4 regions of the Paenibacillus sp. PvP094 genome follow, and region 1 is predicted to be linked to each of the others. Evidence: riboswitches for the same ligand, from Rfam matches in the RefSeq annotation. Region 1 holds a riboswitch; each other region holds the start of a gene.
The links. Region 1 has a riboswitch for cyclic di-AMP ahead of ABIC22_RS29115 (C40 family peptidase). Riboswitches for the same ligand answer to the same signal wherever they lie in the genome.

Region 2: it holds a riboswitch for cyclic di-AMP, as region 1 does, so the genes downstream of both, ABIC22_RS09200 (C40 family peptidase) here and ABIC22_RS29115 (C40 family peptidase) in region 1, are expected to answer to the same signal.
Region 3: it holds a riboswitch for cyclic di-AMP, as region 1 does, so the genes downstream of both, ABIC22_RS03065 (hypothetical protein) here and ABIC22_RS29115 (C40 family peptidase) in region 1, are expected to answer to the same signal.
Region 4: it holds a riboswitch for cyclic di-AMP, as region 1 does, so the genes downstream of both, ABIC22_RS21225 (3D domain-containing protein) here and ABIC22_RS29115 (C40 family peptidase) in region 1, are expected to answer to the same signal.

What each region holds. Positions count from the first base shown of each region.
Region 1 covers NZ_JBEPOM010000001.1:6,471,616-6,476,449, forward strand. The annotation lists gene ABIC22_RS29105 (X2-like carbohydrate binding domain-containing protein) at 1-1,613, opposite strand, end outside; tRNA gene ABIC22_RS29110 (tRNA-Leu) at 1,953-2,037, opposite strand; cyclic di-AMP (ydaO/yuaA leader) riboswitch at 2,399-2,530, shown strand; gene ABIC22_RS29115 (C40 family peptidase) at 2,536-3,000, shown strand; gene ABIC22_RS29120 (carboxymuconolactone decarboxylase family protein) at 3,081-3,410, opposite strand; gene ABIC22_RS29125 (hypothetical protein) at 3,538-3,756, opposite strand; gene ABIC22_RS29130 (hypothetical protein) at 3,875-4,204, opposite strand; gene ABIC22_RS29135 (xanthine phosphoribosyltransferase) at 4,307-4,834, opposite strand, start outside.
Region 2 covers NZ_JBEPOM010000001.1:1,964,076-1,968,909, reverse strand. The annotation lists gene ABIC22_RS09220 (4a-hydroxytetrahydrobiopterin dehydratase) at 1-226, shown strand, start outside; gene rbsK (ribokinase) at 245-1,255, shown strand; gene ABIC22_RS09210 (c-type cytochrome) at 1,330-1,689, opposite strand; gene ABIC22_RS09205 (GNAT family N-acetyltransferase) at 1,844-2,299, opposite strand; gene ABIC22_RS09200 (C40 family peptidase) at 2,648-3,118, opposite strand; cyclic di-AMP (ydaO/yuaA leader) riboswitch at 3,122-3,259, opposite strand; gene ABIC22_RS09195 (hypothetical protein) at 3,520-4,362, opposite strand; gene ABIC22_RS09190 (M1 family metallopeptidase) at 4,373-4,834, opposite strand, start outside.
Region 3 covers NZ_JBEPOM010000001.1:614,249-619,082, reverse strand. The annotation lists gene ABIC22_RS03080 (urease accessory protein UreF) at 1-435, opposite strand, end outside; tRNA gene ABIC22_RS03075 (tRNA-Leu) at 857-939, shown strand; gene ABIC22_RS03070 (glutathione peroxidase) at 1,077-1,553, opposite strand; cyclic di-AMP (ydaO/yuaA leader) riboswitch at 1,922-2,094, shown strand; gene ABIC22_RS03065 (hypothetical protein) at 2,210-2,608, shown strand; gene ABIC22_RS03060 (HAD family hydrolase) at 2,779-3,462, shown strand; gene ABIC22_RS03055 (Nramp family divalent metal transporter) at 3,628-4,834, opposite strand, start outside.
Region 4 covers NZ_JBEPOM010000001.1:4,602,293-4,607,126, forward strand. The annotation lists gene ABIC22_RS21210 (M20 family metallopeptidase) at 1-17, opposite strand, end outside; gene ABIC22_RS21215 (ABC transporter substrate-binding protein/permease) at 223-1,662, shown strand; gene ABIC22_RS21220 (amino acid ABC transporter ATP-binding protein) at 1,649-2,374, shown strand; cyclic di-AMP (ydaO/yuaA leader) riboswitch at 2,641-2,840, shown strand; gene ABIC22_RS21225 (3D domain-containing protein) at 2,843-3,517, shown strand; gene ABIC22_RS21230 (polysaccharide deacetylase family protein) at 3,646-4,437, opposite strand; gene lpdD (prenylated flavin chaperone LpdD) at 4,589-4,834, shown strand, end outside.

The DNA.
Region 1 (4,834 bases):
GTGTAATGTATCTCACCGTCGTCATCGTTAACGTAGACCACCTCGGTAACCGTGGTATCCTCTCCAGCAATGGATGGTTCAGCAGCCAGTTCATCTGCTACATTGGAATTGCTCGCTGTATCAACAGTCGTTCTATCATTACTTGTGGAATCCTGAATTGCTATAGTCAGATCCTGTGAACCCTCTAATTGTTCCTTGCCTCCATTTCGCTTCCAATCTCCGGTATAGCGCATGCCTGTATCATCGTCATTCACCGTCGATGTTCCGTTCAGTGCCTTGACTTTCAGCATTCGTGAAGCATGAGGCTCCAATAAACCACTGCTAAACCCCTCGTTAAAGGTACCCAGTTCGGAATGGCTCCACAGGTCACGGACCGATGCAGGTCCTTCCAGACCGATATCGCTCCAATTGACCTTGACCTCAGCACTCCGGTTGCCCAGATTAAACAGAGCCACACTGTACGTTCCATCTCCGTTATTGGCGTACCATACCTGCTGCTGGGTATCCATCGATACCGGGTGAGCCGGACGTCCAGCCTGATTGACAGCGATCACCTCATCATTGGTAAGAAGTTCAAGTCCATAGCTGTCCAGCCTGGTCATGTCATTCCCTGTATACAACGGTGCAGACGAGATCGCCCAGAATGTCATGGCTGTCTTCCGTTCATCCTTCGTGAGCCCATCCATGGAACCGTTGCCCACGTTTAGCGAGTCAAAATCATTCCACCCGCCAGGACCTGCATCACGCCACCAAAGCGCAGCGATTGGAAACAATCGTGCAATATTAGCCCACTGCGTTAACCCCACATTGCTGTCGTATGCTTCGACATCCCAGTCAATACGCCAGCCATTGGCGTGTTTTTTCCAGAAATCCACGTAGTTATGGTCCAGTGCCCATGAAAGCTCGAACCAGATATTATGCCTTGCCAAAGCCTTGGACCAGGCCTCCACATCGCCTCGTGCATCCCTGCTCAGATTGTTAATTCCTGATCCTGGAGTCACGCTGTCGAATTTGACAAAGTTAATCCCCCACTCGCCCAGTAGATCTGCGATGGAATCGATGTATTTCTGAGCACAAGGATTCGAAAAATCAATCTTGTAGGTATACGCATTCCAAGCATCCATCACGGTAAGCGGCTGATATGCAATATCCTGCATTCGGCAAGCTCCGCCCGTTCCATAGATCTCAAGGTTTTTATTGTATGCATCAATCGACAATCCGGGAATCAGATAGATCCCGATCTTCTGACCATTGTTATGAACATAGTCGATAACCTCCTGGAATCCGTTCGGATACAGCTCTTGGTTAGGAATCGGTCTTCCGTATTCATCATTATCTCCGTTCCATCCTGCATCAATATTGATATATTCATAGCCATGAGCCTGTAACTTCTCTCGCATAGCATCCGATTGCTTCTTGATGCTCTCCGCTGATGTCCATTTTACGGAAGGGTCATACACCTGCATACTGTAACTGCTCCAGCCCATGTACGGTTTCTCAGCCAATGTTTTCTCCGCCGCTGCTTCAACCACACGACCTTTTGTCCCTGTAAAACCAAACTGAACTGCTGCAAAGATGAACACCAGAAAAACCATCGCCATCCGTTTACCCATTCGCTTCAAATCATTCCTACCCCCTCTGAAATAGTGAATTCAAATCCATAATGATAGCGCTTTCCTTACGTGATAAGAGTAGTGGATGTATTATGCTCAGGATAGGTACAATTCGGAATTTTGCGTACATTTCACCATGAAAGCGGGGGTACAACAGCCATAGAACAGGCATTTCTCCCCCTTACACCGGAGATTATGCGAGTGAGCTGCTGCCATCAGATCGATTCGGAGGACGTTGTTTAGTAACGATGTGTGTATCGTAGTTTTGGTCAAGTAGAAAGACATAAAAAAAGGCCTCTCGCAGGCGCTAGCCTAACGAGAAACCTTTTCTTCTTATGATGCGGTCGAGAGGACTCGAACCTCCACGGGGGGTTAGCCCACACGGACCTGAACCGTGCGCGTCTGCCAATTCCGCCACGACCGCATATAGCATATCTCCGAGATAACCTATCGCGGCGACAAGAAATAATATATCATGTGAAATTCAATGTGTCAACATTTAAATGATTTAGTATAAAACTACGATAACCGAAAGTTATAAAATCTGGTCGAGACCTGACTTTTCCTGTTGAGAATGAACCTTGCTATCCTCTACGACTCCAATTTACTTATTTGTCCAATTTATGTGCTGATGAAACACAAATTACGTTTTTGTCATCATAAATAAACATGGAGAACTACTATTTTCCACAAAAAGTCTTGAATTCCGTTAACATTGCAGAAGGAAGAAAGGTTTGACAATTACGCATTTATGCAATATAGTTTCAAAAGGTTACAAAAACTTAATTATTCATTTGCCGAGTTTCATGTTTGAAAACGGGGGAACCATTTTGGGTGAATTATTCTTATACATAGGAAATATAGGGAACCTTCTACCGAACCCTTAGCTAACTCCGTAGGCATCGAAGGGAGAACATTGATTTTGAAAAAACTGATCATTTCTATTTTTGGCGCAGCCGTTCTATTCACATCTGGTGCAGCAAGCACTGAGGCGAGCAGTATCAACACCGTCGTTAACAACATGACTGGAATTCCTTACAAGTGGGGCGGCACGACGCTGGCCGGGTTTGATTGCTCTGGATTTATGAGATATATCTTCCAAAAATATAGCATTGAATTGCCACGTACTTCACAGCAGCAAGCCAAGGCGGGTACTCCGGTATCCAAAGCCAATATCCGCACAGGTGATCTGGTATTCTTCAACACTTCAGGCAGCGGCATTTCGCATACAGGCGTATACATTGGGGGCGGACAATTCGCTCATGCTTCCAGCAGTAAAGGTGTCAGCATCACCAAAATGTCGAATCCCTATTTCAGTGACCGCTATGTAACAGCGCGCCGGGTGACCGGACAGTTTATGTATAACAAGATGCTTGGAAAAATATAAGTTGGACAAGAAACAGGCTCTGGATCATTCCAGAGCCTGTTTTGCTGTCTAGTTATTCAGACACACTTGCAGGAGAAACCTTAGTGCAATGCCTTTTGCACACGCATTGCGCCTTGAGACAGCGCGTGACCGCCGCCTACCGCTCCGGCAACCGCAACCGTCTCCATAATCTCCTGATCGGTTGCGCCCTTCGCACGTGCCTCTTCTACGTGGTAAAACGTACATACTTCGTTATTGGCAAACAATCCGATGCCGAGGGCAATCAGCTGCTTGGTTTTGGCATCAATGGCACCTGACTGAAAGCATTCACCCGTAAATTCGTGATACGCTTTGACTACGCCAGGCAATACATCGCTTAATTCTCCAATCTGATCCTTGTAGGCATGTACCTTATCATTCATCAATGTCATGGCTACCCGCACATCCTCTCGGCTGATAAGTTTACGAATTCTCGCTGTACCTATCTTCTCTCCCGAGTGGCGGAATTATGCCAAACCATCCATGGTAATTCCATGCATCCGTCTCCAGAGCGGGTCTCTATTCATCAGCCGGACTTTGGCGCGGTTCGCTAAAGAGCTGATAGCGATAGCTGCGGTCCAGCTTGACCACACGTCTGTTCTGGCGACGGATAAGCACCTGTTCCCCATCCCATGCAACGACAATCCCTGTTACATCGTTGGACTCCAAACCATCCCGTACCACTCTTACTTTTTCACCCGATAAGCGCAGTGCATCCAATTCTGCATCACTAATCATGTCTATGGCTCCTATGTTCCAAAATAATTTACAAAAAGAGACCTAAATGAAGAGTCATTTAGGTCTCACGTGACTGTATTGGACTGTTATGTCATTCGAAAAATGTCCCGACTGAAAGTTACCGCTGCGCGTGCTCTTTGCTGTCGTTCTTCTCGAACCAAAAATCAAGCACTTTGGCGGACATCACACGTTCTTCAAGGTACTCCACTTGATGTGGTGTAAATTGTTCTTTCCAAGCGAAGGACAACTCTTCACACAAGCCTACAATGGTCAGCAACTCTGACCAGGCAACATAGCGTTTGTACCAGAAAAATTGAGGATGTTCAATCATATAGGGATAAAGGTCATCAAATTCCGTATGTTTACAATCCAGGGCACGTTCAAAATGAACTTTCGACTCCGCCAGCTTTTCAATAAAAAATTGTTCTGATGCCGGTTGGTTCCCCATGGTGTTGCCTCCTCTCCCTAACATAACCCCATTATAAATGAAATCCGCGGTCATGCAAAGGCATTGTTCAAAAAATAGGCTTTTTCCTTTAAACTGTCACATTTAATTATCGTCGAATTGCACGGTTCCATCATTCAGTGAACGAATGCGCACCAAGGCTTCCACCGGAATGCCCTGCTCACGGATCGTACGTGCACCGGCCTGAAAACATTTCTCGACCACGACACCGAATCCGACGAGCTCCGCCCCTGAACGTTCAATGATTTTAATGACACCGCGAGCTGCATCTCCGTTGGCGATAATATCGTCTATAAACAAAATACGGTCGTTCTCATGAATATATTCGCGGGATACCATAATATCGGTTACGATCCCTTTGGTAAAGGAAGGTACGCGTTCACAGTAGGCATCGGGATCTGCCAGAAGTGTCTTTTTTCGACGGGCAAATACGAGCGGCACCCCAAGTTCATGTGCTGCGGCAAAAGCAACCGGAATCCCTGAAGACTCCACCGTTATGACCCGTGTCACTCCACTTTCACGAAAGCGAGCGGCAAACTCGCGGCCCATCTCCATTGTCAGTGCAGGATCAATCTGATGATTCAATAATCCGTCCAGCTTCAGCACCTGATC
Region 2 (4,834 bases), 4.5 Mb from region 1:
GTGGATTGTCCGCAAGTTCGTATTTTCCAACTACATGAAAGGGATTGCATTCGTGGATGAGGTTGCCGCGATCTCAGAAGCATTTAATCATCACCCTTTTATTACGATTGATTATACAACGGTTACGCTGCGTCTCACGTCGTGGGATGAGGGTGGAATTACATCTGTAGATATTAAGGAAGCAGAGCAGTTTAACGAAACGTTTGAGAAAATGAGGACGACATAGCCGGGATCGGTTATCGTTGTGCTGCCAAGAAATGAGGAAGCATACATGTCAGACATGAATCAGAATAAGCCTCTGATCGCGGTTGTAGGCAGTCTCAATATGGACCTCGTGGTGAAGACCGATATCATCCCGGAAGAGGGAGAAACGGTAAGCGGTGAGGAGCTTCACTATCTGGCGGGCGGCAAGGGGGCTAACCAAGCCGTTGCTGCTGCACGTCTGGGTGGACAGACCACGATGATTGGAGCAGTGGGTTCGGACGGTTTTGGGGAGCGCTTGCTGCACAGTCTGACGGATAGTGGGGCAGATGCCTCGCAGGTTCGTGTATTGGAAGACACTGTAACAGGTACAGCATCCATCTGGCTCTCCAAGGGAGACAATCGGATTATCGTTATTCCTGGAGCGAATGGACAAGTGGTGCCGGAGATGCTGGAAGAGGCGGATACGGTAAAAAGCCTGACTGCAGCCGCAGCGGTGCTGCTGCAGCTGGAGATCCCGCTGCCAGCGGTTACCCGCGCCGCCGAACTGGCGGCAGAAGGCAGCGCACTGGTGGTGCTCAACCCGGCCCCAGCGGTGCCGGGTCTGCCCCAAGAGCTCCTGCGGTGCGTCGACGTGATCACGCCGAACCGCAGTGAGCTTGCCGTGCTTACCGGCCGGGATGATCTCCGGCCGGAAGACGTGGATGCGGCGGTCGCAGAGCTCGCCGCATCGCTCGGGGCCGCTGTCGTCACGACGCTCGGCCCCGAGGGGGCTGTGTACGCGGCAGCGCCAGGCGGCCGCGTACAGGCAGGGCGTGCCGGCGCTTGCCGTGCGCCCGGCTACGCCGTAAGCGCCGTCGATACGACCGGCGCTGGCGATTGTTTCAACGGCGCGCTGGCGGTAGCCCTCGCGCGAGGGGAAACACTGGACGCGGCAGTAGGCTATGCCATGGGAGCGGCCGCGTTATCCGTAACGAAGCTCGGTGCCCAGTCGGGGATGCCGTATGCACGTGAAGTGGAAGCCTTTTTGGCAGAACACGCAGCCAGAGACTGAACGATATAACGAAGAGGCCCGTACCATTCCCGAGAGGGAAGGCAGGGGCCTCTTTGCTGTGTATCTCATTAACCTTATTTCTTCTCAGCGAGCCACATCGCGATATTGGCAATTTCCTCGTCCTTCAGTTTGTCCTTGAAGGAAGGCATGCCGCCGCCTTTACCTTTGACAATGGTAGAGTAGATCTTCTCCACATCATCCTTGCTGCCGATGTTTGCTAGAGCAGGTCCTACGCCACCTTGAAGCTGATCCCCGTGACACGTGATACAATTGGCTTTGACCAGTGCTTCAGCCTGTCCAGCATCCATTGCCACTTCCGGCATGGTTGGTTTCGCTTCTTCAGCCACTTCCTCTTTCCCTGGAAGCGTAAACATTAATACAATAGCCAATGCGCATGCTGCAAAAAATACCCCGCTCATGATCCATTTGTGCATCCGTTATGTCCCCTCCAGAATGAAAGATCATCTAAACTGAAACTGTCCATATCATTATAACGGAACCTGTTAAGACATCATAGCATTTTGTGGTAATTTTTTGAACTAATCACATAAACGGGCATGAATTTCTTTTGGTTATGCGGTTTAACGGTTAACGAGGTCCTTCATAGACCATGCAATAAAAAGGCTTCAAACCGCTTGGTGTCTGTCGTTCATACGTATCCTTGGTGACAAATCCAGCCTTGAGATAAACCCGGATAGCCCGCGTATTCCAGGTGAGCACTTCGAGATCGATCTCATGACTAGGGTTCCGCCGAATGGCTTCCTTCACGATAGCAGAGACGAAGGCAGTACCGCGACCTTGTCCACACTGTTCGGGGTGCATACCAAGCCCAATCCGCGTCACGCCTTCAAGAGGAAAGAATTGAACGAATCCGCAAAGTTGGTCCTGCTCTCCGAGTACAACAGCATATTGCTCTTTTCGAAGCTGCTCATCGCCGAATTCAACCTCCAGCGCCTTCATCTGTTCCCAGGGCAGCCAGGTATAGACGTTATAGGGTGGTTCATATGTCCAGCCGCAGATCAATGCTGCATGTTCTTCTTGCATCGGCACAACGTGAAACGTTACAGAAGCTTCATCCACACCACTGCACGCTCCTTTCATTGTGAACAAGCTACTTCTAGTCATACGCTAATGGTTTATAACATATGTCATTTCATATTTAATCCTGATTTTACTCTACAAAAGAGGAGGGCATTTGGCAAGGTTTTGCTCCATTGAAAAAAAGTGAAACAAAAGTTCCTGGAATTTCGTTTATATTATAGCAGGATGGGTAAAAACATCATAAGGGCACGGACGAACAAGCACAAAAAAACCGCCGGATACATTCCTGCGGAGAATGTACCGGGCGGTTGATTTATGCTTCGTTACAGTATGATGTTGCTCAGCTTGTCCCTAGTCGAGGGCCAGTGATTCATATGCGTCCGTGCTCATAATCCGTTTAGCGCCAACATAGCGGTTGGCCCAGTAGTTCTCACTCAAAGAACTAATGGTAACTCCTTTGGAAGACGAGGAGTGTGCAAACTTACCTTCACCCACGAAAATCCCTACGTGTGAAACCCCTTTACCCGTTGTATTGAAGAATACCAGATCGCCTGGTCTCATTTCCATGCGGGATACCGAGTCACCCATGTCGAATTGGGAACTGGATTGACGAGCCAAATCGATGCCCAGCTTTTCGAATACATACCGTGTGAATCCAGAGCAGTCAAAGCCGTTAAGCGTTGTTCCACCACTTTTGTATGTAGTTCCCATTGCTGAATCAATTACTTTATCCATTTTTGAATCTGCGAATGCGCTGCCTGCTCCAAGCGATAGTGCGAATGTTAAGCTAAGTACAGCTGCTGTTAATTTCTTTTTGAACAAGAGATATACCCCTTCCAACGCCTGCGAGGTTAGCTTAAGGATTCGGTTGAAGGTCCCCTATGATCCCTCTGTAGCAAGATCAATTCACCCATAACTGGTTCCCCCGCTTCCCAGGTGCCAGGAATTTGGCTATGCTAGTTGTGCACCTGCGAAATCAAGAAATGACGATTTAATTTTAAGTAGTTACAATTCATAAGGTAAAGATTACAAAGTTGTTACTAAAAACTCACTGCGATTATTGTAACAGAGGAGTAAGCCTTTGGCAACGTTTAACAAGAAAATTAGCAAAAAAAACCTCGACCTTTGACGGGGAAAGGTCGGGGTTTGCGTTTGTGAAGCGTTAACATTGACATAAGTTTACATGAAGATGGTAACAATTTTCGTGCGGTTCATTACACTTTTTAACCTTTGGAGGACTTGGACTGCCACAGACGGAAATGAGCGCATATCTTCCATATATCCAACAAACATCTGGCGAGCGGATAGGTTTGTTGCAGGATCAGACCCATGAGACCTGTCAGGAACCACGACGCAGATGTGAAGGCACCGAAGATGAGCAGATGAATTCCTCCCAGAACCACTGCGATACCAATGAGAGAAATGATATGACGCAAGGCGAGCAATAGACCGAGAAATGTACCTTTTACCCCGCCCTGATCCTCGGGAGCTGTAGCGCCAAACTGCATATATAACAAAGCATGATGTATGATCCATCCATATACAATCCATCCGGCTACATATGGAATGCCTGGCAGCAGCTGCTGTAACGAGTGGAATCCATCCAGAAAGATACTATACAGCTTGGGGATCAGCCAGTACGCAGGCAGCAGCAATAATAGCGTTTTAATGAAATGAAGCAGCATCATCGGTTTCCACAGTGCCTTGATCCCACGTACAAAAGGAATACGTTCTTCTGTATGATTGAAGTGTTGTAATGAATAGAGCAGCCCTGCCTGGATGAGAGGGGTAATCAGCATGCGGAGCAGGAGCATGGCCCCAAGTATCCATAAATAGCGATGCACCTCGGGATGGGTAGACAGACTGAGCTGGCTTTCCATTTTGAATAAAATGGTACTCAGCTCCCCGGCGTCAGGGTCCGGATAGCGCAGCAGCAAGGGAATGACTGCCGATTGCACCATTTTATAAATGAAGTAACCCCACACCAGCTGATAGAGAAACAAAAGTGCCACAATGAACATATGCTGACGGACGAGAAACCAACCCTCACGTATTTTTGCTTTCACTGTCTCCACCTCACCATGACAGACCTCCGAATATTGCTTCAATAAGCTTGGTTACACTCATGCTCCAGCGGAACTTGGATGGTTCATCCAGATCGGCTTTCAAAAAGTTATTCATATGACGGTTCTCCAGCACAACGGTATATAACGGATCAGTCATGGCCCAGGATACCGGCGAGCTGTAAGTTAACTTGTACGTAATTCGACCGTTACTACCATCCCATTCCTTGGCGACGATGTGTCCATCTTCAAAAACGATGCGAACGGGTACTTTCTCGTAGTCGCTACCTTTCTTTACTAATGTTACCGATGATTCATACAACGTTTGACCGCCTTTCTCAACAGGCTTGACCTGGATATTCTCCACGGCGAAGTCGGCCATTCCGTCTTCATATACGTATTGATTAAAATAATCAGACCAGGACTTACGGGTCACTTGCTCCACGACCTTTTGGAAATCGGCCGAAGTAGGATG
Region 3 (4,834 bases), 5.9 Mb from region 1:
GTAGTGGTTGATCCAGGCGTGAACAGTAGAGAGGCAGCCTACAGACTCGTATTTGGCAAGGGTGTGTTCGAGCTGGCTGAATTCTATCCAGGGGTGGAGAGCCCGGGCCAGCTTGATCAGTCTTTTGCCCATGGCAGCGGCTTGCTCCCTTTGATCAGAAGGAGTCCGCTGAACGTGAACCAACTTGTCAATGAGAGCTGTTCGCCATGTGTCATTATGATCCGTTGCGCTGTAGATACCTTTAATCGCCATGCCCTCAAGTCGAACGATACTGGGATGCAGCTGACAGCGCATGAAGGATTCCAGATCATCGGCATTTCGGATGCTGCCTTCAGCAATGTGTACATCCATACCAAATGAATGGGTAAAACCTCCGACATGAATGGAGGAATCAAGCAGTTTGACATAATCGAGCAGCTTATTCCCACGGTTCACGGTCTTTCGCCTCCTATGTTCGTGAAATGTTATGTTATATAACATTAATATTGATTTCTGAATCCTTTTATGTTTAAAATCCGAATTATATGATATATATAATCACATAAACATCCGTATTTTGTCAATGATTTCTTATTTTAAGTTTCAATTATATTATAACGTTACATAATATGATTGATAAAAGTTAGAAGTCCGAAAATTATGTTAGGTATATGATATGTTTATTGTGAAGAGCTAAAATTAAAAATGAAGATGTATAAAAGAATTGAAATTTAATGTATGCAGCAGTTAAAAGATCATGACGATAAAAACCGATATTTGGAGAAAAAACACAGGTGCAAAGTAGTTTTAATAAAAGTGCTTTACTTTTATATTGAGATCCTGTATAATCAATTTTGTTGCCGATTATTTACGACATGCGGTCGTGGTGGAATGGCAGACACGCTATCTTGAGGGGGTAGTGGGCGTATGCCCGTGGAGGTTCGAGTCCTCTCGACCGCATCATATTGTACGACAAGAAGAGGTTTTCCGAATATGGAAAACCTCTTCTTTGCGTTTGGATAAACATAAAAAAAGGCCATTCACACAGAACCGGACTTTCTGTGGTTCCATGTTGATTGTGGCCTCTCCATGTTGATCTATTTCAGCAGTTTCTCAATATCAGCCTCAATTTGGTCAGGAGTCGTTTTTGGAGCATAACGCTTCACGACCCGTCCGTTCTGATCAACAAGGAATTTGGTGAAGTTCCACTTGATGGCTTTGGATCCGAGCAGTCCCGGTGCCTCTGTTGTCAGGTGCTGGAATAGAGGGTGAGCGCTTGAACCATTAACATCAATTTTCTCAAACATAGGAAAGCTTACACCGTAATTCATCTGGCAGAACTCAGCAATATCGTCGGAAGATCCTTTTTCCTGAGCGAATTGGTTACTTGGGAAGCCCAGTACTTCAAACTGCCGGTCTTTGAATTTGTTATAGAGTTCCTGTAAGCCTTCAAATTGCGGGGTCAGACCACATTTGCTCGCCGTATTTACAATTAGCAGCACCTTGTTGCGATAATCGGACATCTCGACTTCCTGGCCCCGAAGGGTATTGACTTTGTAGTCATAAACGGACATGATCAGTCGCCTCCATATCGTATAATGGGTTAATGATTTCTATAGTTATATTATATTGCTTACAATTAGATAATGCAAAACTAATTAAATAAATTCCTATGTTTACTTACAGATATCTAAAATTACAACCGTTTTTCATAAGGACGAGAATTAGCGAGATTCACAGAGATGGATGGAGAATGGATCGGTTGTAAGCGATATCATTGATATGTAATGCCTTAAATTCGTCCATTCGGTGATCTGACCGGACTTTACACTAACATGTCGCGGGTGTATGATTCATATCGTAATTTCTAATTCAATTAAACTTAACATGAACAACGAAACAAACGATAATATCGCTCTGGTCAATACATGAAACAGGAACGATGTTTTAATCGCTGAGTTTCCATTCATTCATGGGTGGGAAACGGGGGAACCAATCGGATTGGCTGTCATTGCAGCTAATCCATGGGGTGAATTTTTCGGTGCAAGCCGGAAATAGGGCGACTCTCGCGCCCGAATCCGTCAGCTAACCTCGTAAGCGTTAAAGGGAGAGGCAACAAGCCGTACGCATATTCATGGCGTTTTCGTCATGGGTTATTCAAGAAGCGTTCGGGAGGCCTTGGTCCCCCACGCTTCTTTTTTGTTGTCTTTTCACGCCAAGGGAGGAACGAATGATGGATAATGAGATGATTTTAGTAACAGCACCGAATGAAGCAGGCCGCAAGTTTATCAAGCTGTTGATGTACAAAAAAATGCCGTTTGCCGTTCTGACCAACAGTGCAGGGGAAGAACGGAAGCTCCGCAGAATCGGAGTGGAGAACGTCATTCGCATGAATACAGCTGAAGCTCAGAAGTGGTTTCTACCGCAGTCGAGCGTAGGCAACGTTTTTATCTTCGAGAATAGTTTGAACCTGACCTGTCGCTATCTGCAGATCTGCCGTTCCTGGACCTCCAAATCACTATGTGTGATTACAGAACAGAGTCACCCCAAAGGCATTTACCGAGGGATGGGAGCTGACCGCATTGTGTATTCTCTTAATGGAGAAGTGGGCTTCTTGCTTAATGGTTAATGTGATAGCTGCCGATTGATCCGGTGTAAGGTGCCTGTTATAATTGAACTTGTGGAAAAACGGAATTCTGAGGAGACTCATGCATGATGGTGGGTCTTCTTTTTTATTTGAGCATTAATGTACATTGCTGATTTAGAGATTGCGTTCATGGCTAACAAGGAGGAATAGGCGTGCCGGATGTACGGGGGTTAAAATGGTTGTTCTTTGATGTAGGAGATACGCTGGTGGACGAATGGGAGCCGGTAGATGATATTATAGGGCAGTTTGTAAAAGAAGCCTGCTTGCTTGGATATCCGGTGAAAATAGAGGAAGTGCGAGAGATATTTGCCTCCTGTTATCGAAATTATGAGCAGTGGCCCATGAGGGTAGCCATTCGAACGCTAATCAGCGATGAACGTCATAGGGAGCAGATCCAGGAGAAGTTGAAGTTCCGGAAGGAACTGGAGAAGCCCTTCGCTTCTGCTGAAGCGGTGTTGAAGGAATTGTCACACCATTATCGAATCGGGATCATCGCCAATCAGAGTCCAGGGACAGAGGGGCGCCTGGAGAGCTACGGTCTGCGGAGGTACGTGGATGTACTGGCTTGCTCGGCAGAAGAAGGCGTATCGAAGCCGGATCCGGAACTCTATGCGGTGGCTTTGAAGCAGGCGGGATGTGAACCCCAGGAAGCAGTCATGATTGGGGATCGGATTGATAACGATATCATTCCTGCCAAGAAGCTGGGGATGCGAACGATTCGGATTTTGCAGGGCTATGGACGATTTCAGCCTGAGCTTGAGGGCCAAGAGCGTGCAGACTGGACCATCGAAGCCTTGGAGCAGCTTATTCCACTGCTTGTGCCTTCTGAGGGTTAGTGGATAAAATTAAAAAAAGATGACTTTCGCGTCATTAAATAAAGGACAAGGCAAGTGCACGGCAAAGCTAAAAGGCTGATCCCTTCAAGTATATTCTTGATGAGGGATCAGCCTTTTTTTTATAAATCTATAGTAAGAGGGAAACGGTTTTAGCGCATATATAGATTAAAACAGCATGATGGTCTGGAAGATCAGATAGACGTTCAGAACCACAATTACGGCAGCGATGATCCAAGAGATGACTTTGAGCCACAGTTTGTTGGCGAATGCGCCCATGCTTTTCTTGTCACTCGTAAACATCACAAGTGGAATGACGGCAAAAGGCAGCTGCAAGGATAGAATCACCTGGCTCAAAATCAGTAGTTCTTCCGTTCCGTGTTCGCCGGCGATAGCCGTCACAATAACGGCAGGGATGATTGCAATTAATCGGGTCACGAGCCGGCGAAGCCAAGCCGGAATCCGAATGTTCAGGAAACCTTCCATGACAATCTGCCCAGACAGTGTGCCTGTAAGCGTAGAATTCTGACCTGAGGCCAGCAGAGCGACACCAAACAGAATACTTGCAATGGTTGTGCCCAGCAGAGGTGTAAGCAAGTGATAAGCATCTGCAATCTCAGCGACCTGCGTCATGCCTGCACTGTGAAATACAGCGGCTGACACAATGAGTATGGCGGCGTTGATAAACAGGGCCAGGGTCAAAGCGATCGTTGAATCCATGGTGGAGTAACGGATTGCTTCTCTTTTCCCCTGAGTTGTCTGTTCGATCTGCCGGGTCTGCACGATGGACGAATGCAAGTATAGATTGTGCGGCATAACCGTTGCTCCAATGATTCCGATGGCAATATATAGCATCGCAGGATTCTGTAGTATCTCGGCACTTGGTACAAAGCCTGTGAGTACCCCGCCCATGTCCGGTTTGGCAAGAAACAGGTCAATCCCGAAGCAGAGGGCGATGGTTGCCATCAGCACGATGACTAGTGTTTCCAGAGCGCGGAAGCCTTTATTTTGCAGCAAAAGGATAATCAGAACATCCACAGCCGTAATAATGACGCCGTATAACATCGGGATGTTGAACAGAAGCTTCAGTGCAATGGCTGAACCGATAACCTCAGCCAGATCTGTTGCGGCAATGGCCAGTTCGCACAGAGCCCAGAGCATAATGACAACCGGCATACTGAACCGTTCGCGGCAAGCTTGGGCCAGATCCCGTCCAGTTACAATACCAAGCTTGCCTGCAAGTGACTGTAATACGACGGCCATCAGGTTTGAGATTAAAATAACGGATAATAGCGTGTAACCGAACTGGGAACCTCCGGCAATATCTGTTGCCCAGTTACCCGGGTCCATATAGCCGACAGCGACCAGATAACCT
Region 4 (4,834 bases), 1.9 Mb from region 1:
GATTTGGTATGTGTCATCGTGAACTCCTTCGTGCAAAATGAAAATAATTTAGTCATTATATCATGTTTGCTTGATTTTTTCAGAAACAAGTCAGGATTTGTAAGTTGAAAACTCATTGCATAATCATGCATTGTACTTTATAATGACTCAGGCATCAACATGAGGAAGCACATAATGTATTGTAAGGGGAGAACAGGGTTGAAATTGATTAGTCGTTACACCATGATGCTGTTGACCTTTGTCGTTTTATTGACAGCTGCCATTCCTTCGGCGCTGGCAAGTGGAACTACGGGCACTTCAGACAGTAAAAAATTGGTTCTCGGCACGAGTGCCGACTTTGCACCATATGAATTCCATAAAGTTATTAATGGCAAAGATGAGATTGTCGGATTTGATATTGCCATTGCCAAAGAGATTGCTGCCGATCTGGGCGTAGAACTTGTCATCGAAGATATGGGTTTTGACGGCCTGCTGCCTGCATTGCAGAGTGGACGCGTGGATATCGTTATTTCAGGCATGACACCGACAGAGGACCGCAAAAAAAGTATCGACTTCTCGGATACCTACTATAAATCGAAACAAGTCATCATGGTTCGCAATGAGGATAAAGACAAATACCCGACCATGGCTGAACTGGAAAATGAAAAGATCGGAGCACAGAAAGGTTCGATTCAGGAAACGATCGGACAGAAGATTCCTGGAGCCAAGCTGACGTCTCTTGATAAAATCTCGGACATTGTGCTTCAACTGCAGACTAAACGGATCAACGCTGCAATCGTTGAAGATACGGTTGCCGCAGGCTACCTGGACGATATGATTGGACTTGCTCCTGCAGTTCCGGATGAAGAGCAGGTAGCAGCAGCGATCGGTATTCGCAAAGGCAATACGGAGTTGCTAAATGCTGTTAATGGTACGCTTGAACGATTGAAGAGCGAGAATAAAATTGATCAGATGGTAACCGAAGCCAGTCAATTGATGGCAGACCGTGAGGTCAAATCGCCAAATATTTTTGAAGTATTCTGGCAGTACAAAAGTTTTTATGCTACGGGGGTTGGTTATACCCTCCTATTGTCAGCACTTGGCGTAATCTTCGGGGTAATCATCGGTTTGATCATTTGTTTGTTCCGAATGCATGATACAGCAATTTTGCGGTGGATTGGTACGGCATATGTAGAAGTCATTCGCGGTACGCCGATGCTGGTTCAATTGATGATTATTTATTATGGTCTTGCCTTGACATTTGGTATTACGTTCTCGCCTCTTCAGGCGGGTATTTTAACACTTTCCATCAATAGTGGTGCTTACCTGGCAGAGATCTTCCGTGCAGGGATTCAAGGCGTTGACCGTGGTCAACTTGAAGCTGCCCGTTCGCTTGGGATGGGTAGAGCAGCGGCCATGAGATTTATTATTTTGCCACAGGCTTTCAAAGCTGTACTGCCTGCCATCGGTAATGAATTCGTAACCATCATCAAGGAATCTTCCATTATCTCGGTCATTGGTATGGTTGATATCATGTATCAGGCAAGTGTAGTCAAAAACATTACGTACCAAGGAATGAATCCGTTCCTTATTGCAGCAGCCATATACTTTGTATTGACATTCATTTTGTCCAAGCTGCTGGGTCGACTGGAAAGGAAGTTGAGTGCAAGTGATAGACGTTAGACAATTACACAAATCCTACGACAAAAACGAAGTACTTAAAGGCATAGATGTCTCAATTGGCAAGGGCGAGGTCGTTGTCGTGATTGGTCCTTCAGGATCAGGCAAAAGTACCTTCCTTCGCTGTCTTAACCTGTTGGAGCAGCCTACTTCAGGTGAAATTAATTTCGAAGGCGTATCGATCACGGATCCCAAACACAACATTAATGCAACGCGGGAGAAAATGGGGATGGTGTTCCAGCACTTTAATCTGTTTCCGCATAAAACCGTGGAGCAAAACATTACCATTGCCCCGATCAAAGTCAAAAAGCAGTCTGCACAGGAAGCCAAGCAGATCGCCGCAGACTTGCTCAAAACCGTGGGGCTTTTGGATAAAAAAGATGCTTATCCAAGTCAGCTGTCTGGTGGACAGAAGCAGCGGATTGCCATTGCCAGAGCGCTTGCGATGCAGCCGCATGTGATGCTGTTTGACGAGCCGACGTCTGCACTTGACCCTGAAATGGTTGGTGAAGTACTCGACGTTATGAAGCGCCTGGCTGAAGGCGGAATGACGATGGTTATTGTTACCCACGAGATGGGCTTTGCCCGTGAAGTCGGTGATCGCATCATCTTTATGGATGGCGGTGTAATTGTGGAAGAGGGAACACCAGATGAAGTATTTGGTCAACCTAAGCATCCACGTACGCGTGACTTCCTCGGTAAAGTCTTGTCATAGCCTTTGAGCATGATCCAGTCAGTGAACCGTATTAAATAGAATGAACAAAATAACGAAATTAAACAACCTTGCTCACGTCACGTTAGCAGGGTTGTTTTTTTGTGCATGGATAAGGATCCAGTGTCGTAAAAGTAACGTTTCTGTCATCGTTCCAGAGCTGCTTGATCGCTCTTTTTTAAGAAAAATCCTTATTTTTAAAGCATCATAATGTGTTGTTATAGACAGTTGGTAACATTTACTACGGACCCTGGTTACAAAATTGTGATATATTGTTCCTGCCGAAACTTCCTGAGGAGGAAGTGTGGAGGATGTAATGATGCAGACCGTGGAGGGGAAGATTGAAACGCACGCTGCTTGGGGTGAATTAGGGGTACATAACGCAAGACGAATGTAACAGAGACCTATAGGGTGGTTTCCTCCATCCGAATCCGACAACTAACTTCGCAGGCACAATGAGGGAGGAAGACCATGATTAAGAAGAGAACTATAGCCAAAACAGCAACAGCCCTGCTGACAGCAGCAATGCTCATTCAGGCCGTTCCAGCTCACGCTGATTCTGTTCACGTGGCCAAAGAGGGGGATACCTTCTATACCTTATCGAAACAATATGGAGTTGGACTGAACACACTGGTTAAAGCAAACAGTGATATTTCACCTTACAACATTTATGGTGGTTTGAAAATTACGATTCCTGGAAAAGCAAACACGGCCTCAGCTGCTCCAGCAGCGAAGAGCTCGACGGGTGCAAAGACGATTACGACAGCTAGCCTTGATGTGAATGCTGACGATAAAGTCGTTCAGGCCTGGGGCAAAACGTTTGATTACAGTAAATCCATTGATGTGAAAGCAACAGCGTACTCTGCAGCCGCTTCCGAAAATGGTGGATGGGGTCCTGTTGATTACTTCGGTAATCCACTTGAACTCGGCACGATTGCAGTAGACCCTAGTGTGATCCCACTGGGTACGAAGGTTCTTGTTACAGGTCACTCCCATCCGGGGCTGCCTAAGCAGGCATTTGTGGCTACTGCCCGGGATATCGGCGGGGCGATCAAAGGGAAACGGATTGATATTTTCATTCCTGGAAGCCAGAAGTCTGTGAGCACATTTGGTTTTCAGGATGTTGAACTTTATATCTTGAAATAAGTATCAGCGCCAATAAAAGGGTGCCTTTATGACACGATTAACGTGAAATAAGGGTACCCTTTTTCTTTATTAAAACGCGCAAGATTGGTAGTTCCATAACTTGTGTGTTTGGTTTACGAAGCCGAGTATTATTTGCTTTTTGGCAATTGCAGCATTTCGTCCAAAGTCACTAGATTAAAGCCCCTGCATCGCAGTTCATCTATAATCTCCGGAAGTGCTCCAATCGTACCGGACAGATTGGAGCCCACGCCTCCGCCCGCGTGTTGAAGAATGATGGAGCCTGGCTTGACTGCAGATAAAACATTCTGCTTTACTTGCTCTTTGCTGAGGCCTTTCCAATCCAGCGAATCCACATTCCAGTTGACGATGCTGTATTGCTGTCTTGCGGCCCATTGCAGCTGTTTCTCATTAATGTCCCCGTATGGAGGACGGATCATTTTAGGTGTATACCCGGTCAGTTTACGAATAATGTCACCGGTATGTAGAATTTGTTTGCGAAAAGCATTCAAAGACAGCTTACTGAATTCAGGGTGGTTGTAACTGTGGTTCCCAACAATGTGACCTTCCCTAACGATTCGTCTGACGAGGTCGGGATGTTTCTCTGCCCGGTTGCCGACAATAAAAAAAGTCGCTTTTACATTATATTTCTTTAGAATATCCAATACCTGCGGAGTGAAGCGCGGATCAGGCACATCATCAAAAGTTAGTGCTACCTGTCTGGTTGAAGGCCCATTGGTCTTGAACGTATCGGCATATTTCTGCCTGAGCTGACCGAGTGTCAGCTGTTCATCCTCAGATAGATCCGGCTTTGCAGCAGGTATGCTCTCTGGAACGGGTTTGGCCAGCACTTGTCCAGGTGAATAGCTTCCACTCATAAATATAAGGATCAACATGGAGAATGCGATGAGGCGAATACGCATGATACAGCCTCCTTTGTCAAATTGCGTTCTCTTTGGTATGCCCGCGGTGATGGTTCATTATGCATAAATGTGAGAAGTTTCATTGTCCAATTCGGTCGATAAGCTCATAATTCCACCATTACATATACACAAAAAGGATGGGTGGACTAGGATGAGTACGTATGATTTGAAATCGGTTCGATTGCAGGTCATTGAAGCTGGAGAGGATAAGATATTTTTGGTCACGGGTGGGAAAGCTCATATAGGGGCTGTGGCGACCTTTTATCCGGAAAGAGAACGCGTGGTGGGAACGGCAGTCCGTATTCCGGGGCATAAGGAACAGGAATTATGTGAGCGCCTTGCACGTAAGGCCGCAAATTCTCTGAAGGTGACCGTAACCGTTATTATGGGCATTCAT